Regions from separate parts of the Oceanobacillus sp. CF4.6 genome, predicted to be linked through region 2. Evidence: predicted binding sites of a transcription regulator. Region 2 holds the regulator's gene; the other holds the start of a gene.
The links. The regulator LexA, encoded in region 2, represses DNA repair genes until DNA is damaged. The targets are predictions, from matches to a motif close to CGAACATATGTTCG.

Region 1 (4,426 bases), on a different contig from region 2:
TACTCTTGAACCTTCAGTAGGAACAATAGCTCTACTTATACCTATACTTGCTGTAGTAAATAGTTGCGTTTCGCCAACTTGGTAAGGCAAACTTAGCTGCTGCAATATGTTATCAGCAATCTGTTCAATCGCCTCTTCACAATCATCATTTCTCAAGATGATAATGAATTCATCGCCACCTTGTCGAGAAATGAAGTCTGATTCACGTAGGCAAGCTCTTAAGCGATCTGCAACAGCTGTGAGTACGATATCTCCTGTAGCATGTCCAAAGTTATCATTAATTGATTTAAATCGGTCCAAGTCAAGAAACAATGCTGTTGCGGTTTCATTTGGTTCTTTTTGTTGGTTATCTACCCATTTACTGAATTGATTTCTGTTTGGCAGTTTCGTTAGTGGGTCTGTGTATGCCATTACTTCGATATACGCTTCATATTTTTTTCGTGTCGTAATATTATAGCGGATTGCAATATACTGGTATGGTTTACCATCCGCATTCAAGAATGGGACAATGGTGGTATCCACCCAATAATAATCGCCATCTTTAGCTTTATTTTTAATTTCACCACGCCACACATTGCCAGTACCTATCGTTTTCCACATGTCTTTAAAGAAAGACTTTGGATGAAACCCGGAGTTGACGATGCTTTGGTTGCTTCCAATTAGTTCTTCAAGGGTGTATTTTGAGATTTCGCAAAATTTATCATTTGCATGCTGAATAATCCCTTTACTGTCCGTTATTGCAACAATAGATGACGCATCCAGGGCAAATTCGATATCCTTCAGTTTTTGATGTGCCTCGTCTAACTTAGTTGTATAGCTCATTGGATTTACCTCTCTCACATACATATGACCTGCTTATATTGTACTAGATTTCTATTATACTATTTGTGACAAATATCGCAATATAATACAAAATTTTATACTAATATAAACGAACGCACTGTTGATGCCGGAAAATAAGAGGGGCAGCTGGAAAACAATAAGTTTCTCAGCTGCCCTTACTATATAATGTTTAGTTATTGATCTTCTCAGGTTCTGGATAGTCGTATCCTTTTGTGTCTACTTCCACGGTCTTCATTGTTTGATCTTCCAGCGGTTTATCTGATGCGTCCCGTTCCCCGGCAACAATGGCATCGACTACATCCATTCCTTCTGTAACTTGTCCAAAAGCAGCGTATTCTCCATCAAGATGTGGGGAATCCTCTGCCATAATAAAGAATTGGGACCCAGCTGAATCGGGCTGATTGGATCTTGCCATAGAAAGAACACCACGTTCATGTACGAGCTCATTTTTAAAGTCATTCGAACTGAATTCTCCTGGGATGGAATAACCAGGTCCGCCAGTGCCATCTCCACTCGGGTCTCCACCTTGAATCATAAAGCCTGGAATTACTCGGTGAAAATTCAATCCATCATAATAGCCATCTTCTGTTAAGGAAATAAAGTTAGCTACTGTATTTGGAGCAATGTCCGGGTACAGCTCTATCATGATTGTCTCATCATTTTCCATTGCTATGGTGACAGTTGGATTTTCTTCTACTTCCGGGTATTCTGTTTCCTCACCAGATGGTTCACCGGAATCGTCTGCTGTTTCATTTTCGGACTGATTTCCACAAGCAGCTAAAAATAAACAGAATAGTATGGATGCGAAAATAAGTATACCTTGTTTTGTCTTTCTCATCATAAACCCCCTCATTTGTCAGTGATGAATATAGTATAGCATGTAAACGATTCCTGTTAACACATGAAAAAGCTCTGGGCGATTCCGGGCCTTTTGGTCGATATCCTTCTTTTTTCTCACGCATAATGACCACCAATCTTCTTACTCCGATCCAATGTAACGCCTGCATCGGTATAGCTGGACGCACGGAGAATTGCAGTGGATCCATATTTATCACGAATCGCATCCATGACATAGCCGATATCGTTTTTCTTTGTGCGGTCTTCAAATAAATCAAGCTGGGTTTCCCCTTTTTCCACTAATTTGGTCAGGGTGACATATACATGCCGTATGTTGCTTTTTCCGTCATAAAATTCGTTGAATAATTCCATACATACATGATAGACGTCCATGGTCACGTTTGTAGGGATCTCAATGGATTTGGAACGGGAAAATCCGCCACCGGTTTCTTTCGAATAGGAAATGCCAAGATGAATGGTTCTACCTGTTTTATGTGCTGTTCGAGCTCTGCGGCATACTTCTTCACAAAGATCGAGAATACAATAGGCAACTTCATCTTCGGTGTAGTCACGAAGCAGAGCAATTCCATGGCCATAACCTTTTTGCTCCTGCTTTGTGAAGTTACCGAAAACAGGGCTTAAATCAATCCCCCATGCATGCCAATATAATTGTTCCCCCATAATTCCGTACCGCTTTTTCAAATGTTCTAGATTATAATTTGCAAGCTGGCCAAGGGTGACAATTCCCATGCGGTTCAGGTTGCGTTTCATTCTCCCGCCGATGCCCCAGATGTCTTCGATGGGAAACGGCCAAAGTTTTCCCTCCACATCTTCATAAGTGCATTCGGCAATCCCAACCTTTTTAGCGTGCAGATCCATCACGACTTTTGCCAGAAATTTATTATCCCCAATCCCGACCGAAGAAGTAATCCCAAAGTTTTCTAAAATATCGCTTTTGATTTTAGTTGCAACTTCAAAGCGGTTTCCAAAAAGTTTCTGAAGACCATTTACCGTTACCCATACTTCATCAACGGAGTATTGATGAATCGCTTCCTTAGGTACATATTGATTGATAAGTTTCGTTATTTCCACGGAAACATGAAGATAATCGGCCATATGGGCGGGGACGATATGGATATCCGGGTCGTCCGGCAATTCAAAAAAACGACTGACATTGCTAATGCCATACTTTTGTTTTAATTGCGGAGAGGCCGCGAGTACAATGCTCCCTGATCTATTTGGATCGCCTACTACTGCCAGCAAGGTTTTCATAGGATCCAGGCCCAGCTTTACTGCCTCCACACTTGCATAAAATGAACGCATGTCGATACAAAGTACATCATTACGAGGATAAGAAGAATAATCCAAATCAATACACCCCTCTATTAAGAACGTTTGTTCCTATTATATGCAGTTTTGTAGAAAATATCAATTGGAAATTTAATGCAGGTTAAGCAGAAGCAGCCAACCATTTGAATTACTATTCAATAAAAATAAGCTGCCCAAGTCTGGACAGCTTTTAAGGATGCCATATGCATCCTTAAAAATTCCGTTTATTAGTGAGAGGAGGAAAGCTGATAAAGTCAGACATCCATCTTAATAGGATTTTCCAAAGGAAGTTCCTACAATAATTAATAAGATGAATAGAACGACAATCAGAGCAAAACTGTTATCGAATTTTTTGCCGCCGTATTGGCCACCAACATAGTCACCCATAAATTTCACCTCCCATATTCGTATACACACAGTATATGGAGATGGATATAAATAGGAAGGGCATTAAAACTAAAGTTGAAAAAAAGAATTTAAATCTTTGTAGTCAAAGGAATTCGAATAAAGGATGTAGAATGATGTAAAAGGCTTTTAAAAAAACGGTGCACTCAGCAGGGAGGAAAAGCAATGATGAAGAATGCGATTAAATATTACATAGAAAATGATGAAAAACTAAAAGGCGGATTAATTGGAATGAGTATTCGATCAGCAACAACTGGGGAAGTATTGTACGAATATAACAGTTACATTCGTCTTCATCCAGCTTCTAATATGAAGCTCTTAACTGGTGCAGCTGCACTTAATGTGCTCGGTGCTGACTATAGATTCACTACGGAAATTAGAATGGATGGGGAAATAAACGGCAATACACTTGAAGGAAATCTTTATCTCATTGGAAAAGGGGACCCAACGTTACAACTGAAAGATTTCGAAGCATTTTCAGAAAAACTAAAAGCAAAGGGTATCGAAAAAATCACAGGTAACATTGTTGGAGATGACACGTGGTATGATGACGTTCGACTTTCCCGTGATTTAGTGTGGACAGACGAACAGTATTATTATGGAGCGCAGGTTTCTGCTTTGACGGCATCACCGAATGATGATTATGATACAGGTTCTGTCATGATCGAAGTGTGTCCTGCAAAGGTTGGAGAAAAGCCATCGCTTACTATATTGCCTAGCACCGATTACATAACAATCCGAAACGAAGCTGTAACGATCAATGAAAATGTTAAGGACGAGCTGGTTATCGAACGTGAACATGGAGGTAACCTAATAACAATTAAAGGCAACATTTCCGTTCACTCAGAACCAGTAAAGGAATGGATGGCAATATGGGGAGCAACTGAATATGCCATGAAGCTATTTGAACAATCTTTAGAAAAGCAGGGCATTACGTGGAATGGGTTCATAAAACAAGGTCAGGCTTCAGAACATGCAAAATTACTTTTATCATACAGTACAAAGCCGCTTG
Region 2 (4,426 bases):
GAACATGAGTTGAAAATAAAAGAAGTGAATAGTTCACATAATCACCAAAAGAATAATGATGAAATTCATGTTCATAGCATGGCAGGAGAGCAACAGGAAATTTCATTTACTCCGGTTTCTCCTGGTGAATACAGTTATATTTGCACAATCCCAGGGCATGCAGAGGCCGGCATGATCGGAATAATTGAAGTTTCATCCTCGTAAATCAGAGGTGGGTTAAAATTATTAAAATATAAATAATAAGCTTAAGAAAGGAGAGATTGAAGAGTCAATCCTTTCTTTTTTAAGTAGTACCAAGGATTAGTGTTCAGCAATAATAACAAGGTTTCAGGAATAAATAAACTGAAATATTAGATTCGAATTATATTTTTGTATTAGTACACTGGAATTATTCGAAGTTGTGTTATACTAAAGAGGTAGTTTGGTAGCAAATGGTAACAAGCATACGGATGCTATCTAAAATCAATGACAATAGTTAATACTTTACTTTAGTAAAGTGAAATACAAAAGATAACGTAAAAGAGTCATTTCAGGTGTGAAGGATCGATTAGTTTTTCAATTAATAAAAACTATTGGAGGAATGACTGACATGAAAAAGATTGGGTTTTTAATGAGTACGAAAGAAAATGAAAAAAGGAGAGCTTTATTACCTCATCATATTGCTTCTATTAAAAATAAAAAATTTTTATTTTTTGAAAGTGGCTATGGTAACTTGCTAGGTTATACAGATGAAGATTATAGATCAGCAGGAGCAAACGTTGTTTCCAAACGTGAAATATTGAGCATAGATGTAATCTGTGATCCTAAAGTAGGGGATGCTAGCTATTTAAACGAACTTAGTCATGGAAAAACAATATTTGGTTGGGTGCATACGGTACAAAGTCAAGAAATAACTGATATATTAACAGGAAATGGCCTTACCGCAATAGCGTGGGAGAATATGTTTGAACAAGGTCGACATAGTTTCTGGAGAAATAATGAAATGGCTGGAGAAGCTTCGGTGCTACATGCCTTTTCCCTGTTTGGAAAAATGCCATATGATTGCAAAGTGGCTTTGATAGGAAGAGGAAACAGTGCTAGGGGAGCGTCAAGAATATTAACTTCATTAGGTGCAGATGTAACTGTATACGATAGAAATATGGAGAAATTATTAAGAAAAGAGCTAGGGAGTTACGATGTTGTTGTAAATGCGGTTTTATGGGATATTAATAGAGATGATCATTTAATATATAAAGAGGATCTTTTGATAATGAAGAAACCATCAATGATAATTGATGTAAGTTGTGATCGAAAAGGTGGTATTGAATCGAGTGTTCCTACATCAATAGAAAATCCAACTTATATAGTGGATGGTGTACTTCACTATATCGTCGATCATTCCCCAGCTTTATTTGCCTATACGGTTTCTGAGATTCTTGGAAAAGAACTAGTTAAATATATTGATATTATTATCGAAGACAGAGTTAAAGAAAATGAAGTTTTAAGTAACGCAATTATTGTAGAAAATGGGAAAGTAATGGATCAAAAAATTATTGAGTACCAGAATAATAAAACGTATGAAAAAGTATGACATCTCCATAGGGACCTTTAGATTTCCGAAGCTTCCTGCTTTGCCTTTATATAATAGAAAACAAAAAGAGAGGTTTTACCAACATTTGGTAAAGCCTCTCTTTTTGTTAATGGATGTTTCTGTATAACCCGATTACTTTTCCTAAGATGGTTACATTAGGATAGATTAAAGGGTCCATAGTAGCATTTTCAGGCTGCAAACGTATATGGCCTTTCTCCTTGAAGAAACGCTTCACCGTAGCCTCATTATCTTCTGTCATAGCAACTACAATATCACTGTTATCAGCTGTGTTTTGCTGTTTCACGATTACCATATCGCCATCAAGTATTCCCGCTTCTATCATACTTTCACCATCAATGACTAGTACAAATAAATTGTCATCAGGACTGGCAGTAGAACTAGGAAGTGGAATAAACTCCTCGATGTTTTCAACTGCTGTAATAGGAAGCCCTGCAGTTACCTTACCGATTACAGGAGCATAGCGTGCTTCGTTTTTCGGGATCTGATTCTCTTCGTTTAGGTCGATAATTTCTATTGCCCTCGGTTTGGTAGGATCTCTTCGAATGAAACCTTTGCTTTCTATTCTTTCCAGGTGACCATGTACGGTCGAACTTGAAGCAAGACCAACAGCTACTGCTATTTCACGAACGGAGGGTGGATAACCTTTTTGTTTAACTTCACTTTTTATAAAATCAAGAATCATTTGCTGTCTTTTTGAAAGTTTTGTCATCTAGTGCTCACCTCTCACATAGGATTTATTAATGATAGTTTACCATTTTATTATTGTATAAGCAAACATTCGTTCTAAAATTCGTTGACAGGACATATGTTCGGTAGTATACTTTAAATAGGCGAACAATAGTTCTAAAAAATTCAAAGGGGGACTATACCATGTTTGAAAAAATTTCAAAAACGGATGCTTTCTATTTAGTTGCTTTTGCATTATCATTGGGTTTCCTATACTTTTCCATGATTATTAGTGGGTAAATTTTAATGAAAGAGGGGCATTGGTTTGAATGCAGTAATATACTGTCGTGTCAGTACAGACAAGAAAACACAGGAAACATCATTGACGCGGCAAAAACAGGAATTGCTCCGACTTGCCGATAAATATAATTTTACTGTCATCGACTCTATTGAAGAACAGGTGAGTGGATACGAAATCGAGCGGGAAGGTATATTTAAAATGTTGGATTATTTTTCTGAAAAGAAAGCGGATTGCTTATTGATTCAGGATGAAACAAGACTCGGCAGAGGGAATACGAAAATCGCTCTATTTCACCAGCTTCAAAAATTAAATATCTCCATTTATACGGCAATTCATGATGGTGAACTGGAATTGACGGAGTCGGATTCAATGGTGCTTCAGATTGTAGGCATTGTCGAAGAATATCAACGTAAAATTCATAATATGAAAATAAAAAGAGGTATGAAAAAAGCAGTAAGTGAAGGATATGATCCGAGACGCAACCTTTCCAATAACAATAAGGCTCCGGGCAAGGAACGTATTTCTTTTCCAATTGAAGAGGTTATCCGTCTACGCGAAAATAAACTTACCTTTGATGAAATAACTAAGACGCTAAACGGTTTAGGCTATCATGTATCTAAAGCTACCGTACATAGGAGATATAGGGAAGCTCAAAATACTTGAATATCCAATCTTGGTAGAGTACGATGGAAAGGCAGGAATATACAAAATTCCCGCCTTTTTAATTTTGTTAAATTTACCGGGAGGGTAAAAAAATGCTATCGAAAGAAAAGCTGGAGCGGATTAATATATTGGCAAAAAAATCTAAAAATGAAGGTTTATCCGATGAGGAAAAAGTGGAACAAAAAAAACTGAGAGAAGAGTATTTAAATAATGTTAGAGGCTCATTCAAAAATCAGTTTAAATCAATGACCGTCGTAGATCCTGAAGGCAATGATGTAACCCCACAAAAAGTTCGAGACCTTCAGGAAAGAAACAAAAAACACTAAGAATACTAAAAATATATTTAATAATCATTCAAGTTAATTTGGTTGATAAACTAATTATAAGAAATTACTTGTTGCAAACGACATTTCATTATAGAATGTATGTGGATACTTAATTTCCTTAAAAAATGGAAGGAGTAATATTATGTCAGAAAATATCGAACAGTTATCAGTTAATACGATTCGTACATTATCTATTGATGCAATAGAAAAAGCTAATTCAGGTCATCCAGGTCTACCTATGGGGGCAGCACCGATGGCATACACACTTTGGACGGATTTTATGAATCACAATCCGAAAAGTTCAAAATGGTTTAACAGAGATAGATTTGTACTATCTGCCGGACATGGTTCTATGTTGCTTTACAGCTTGCTCCACTTATCCGGATATGACGTTAAAATTGACGATTTAAAAAACTTCCGCCAATGGGATTCAAGAACACCAGGACATCCCGAAGTAAACCATACGGATGGTATTGAAGCTACAACCGGTCCACTTGGTCAAGGTCTTTCAATGTCTGTCGGAATGGCAATGGCGGAAGCACATCTTGGAGCAAAATTTAACAAAGAGGACATATCTGTTGTAGATCATTTTACATATGCTCTTGTTAGTGACGGTGACTTGATGGAAGGTATTTCCCATGAAGCTGCATCACTTGCAGGACATTTAGGCTTAGGTAAATTAATTGCACTATATGATTCCAATGATATCTCACTTGATGGTGATTTAAACCGTTCCTTCTCTGATAATACAGATCAACGCTTTAAAGCTTATGGTTGGCAGGTTATCCAAGTAGAAGATGGTAACGATTTAAATGCAATCCGAAGCGCGATTAAAGAGGCTCAAGCTAACACAGAACAACCGACTTTAATTGAAATTAA

Region 1: ACHABU_RS09850 (DNA polymerase IV) is a predicted target of LexA. The motif match lies at 3,069-3,082, and genes of this name have one in related genera.

What each region holds. Positions count from the first base shown of each region.
Region 1 is NZ_JBIMEX010000005.1:89,945-94,370, reverse strand. It holds gene ACHABU_RS09860 (sensor domain-containing protein) at 1-822, opposite strand, end outside; gene ACHABU_RS09855 (peptidylprolyl isomerase) at 1,013-1,681, opposite strand; gene ACHABU_RS09850 (DNA polymerase IV) at 1,798-3,048, opposite strand; gene ACHABU_RS09845 (YjcZ family sporulation protein) at 3,277-3,396, opposite strand; gene dacB (D-alanyl-D-alanine carboxypeptidase/D-alanyl-D-alanine endopeptidase) at 3,580-4,426, shown strand, end outside.
Region 2 is NZ_JBIMEX010000017.1:41,036-45,461, forward strand. It holds gene ACHABU_RS19330 (plastocyanin/azurin family copper-binding protein) at 1-204, shown strand, start outside; gene ACHABU_RS19335 (N(5)-(carboxyethyl)ornithine synthase) at 590-1,570, shown strand; gene lexA (transcriptional repressor LexA) at 1,677-2,300, opposite strand; gene ACHABU_RS19345 (YneB family resolvase-like protein) at 2,583-3,221, shown strand; gene ACHABU_RS19350 (DUF896 domain-containing protein) at 3,314-3,547, shown strand; gene tkt (transketolase) at 3,690-4,426, shown strand, end outside.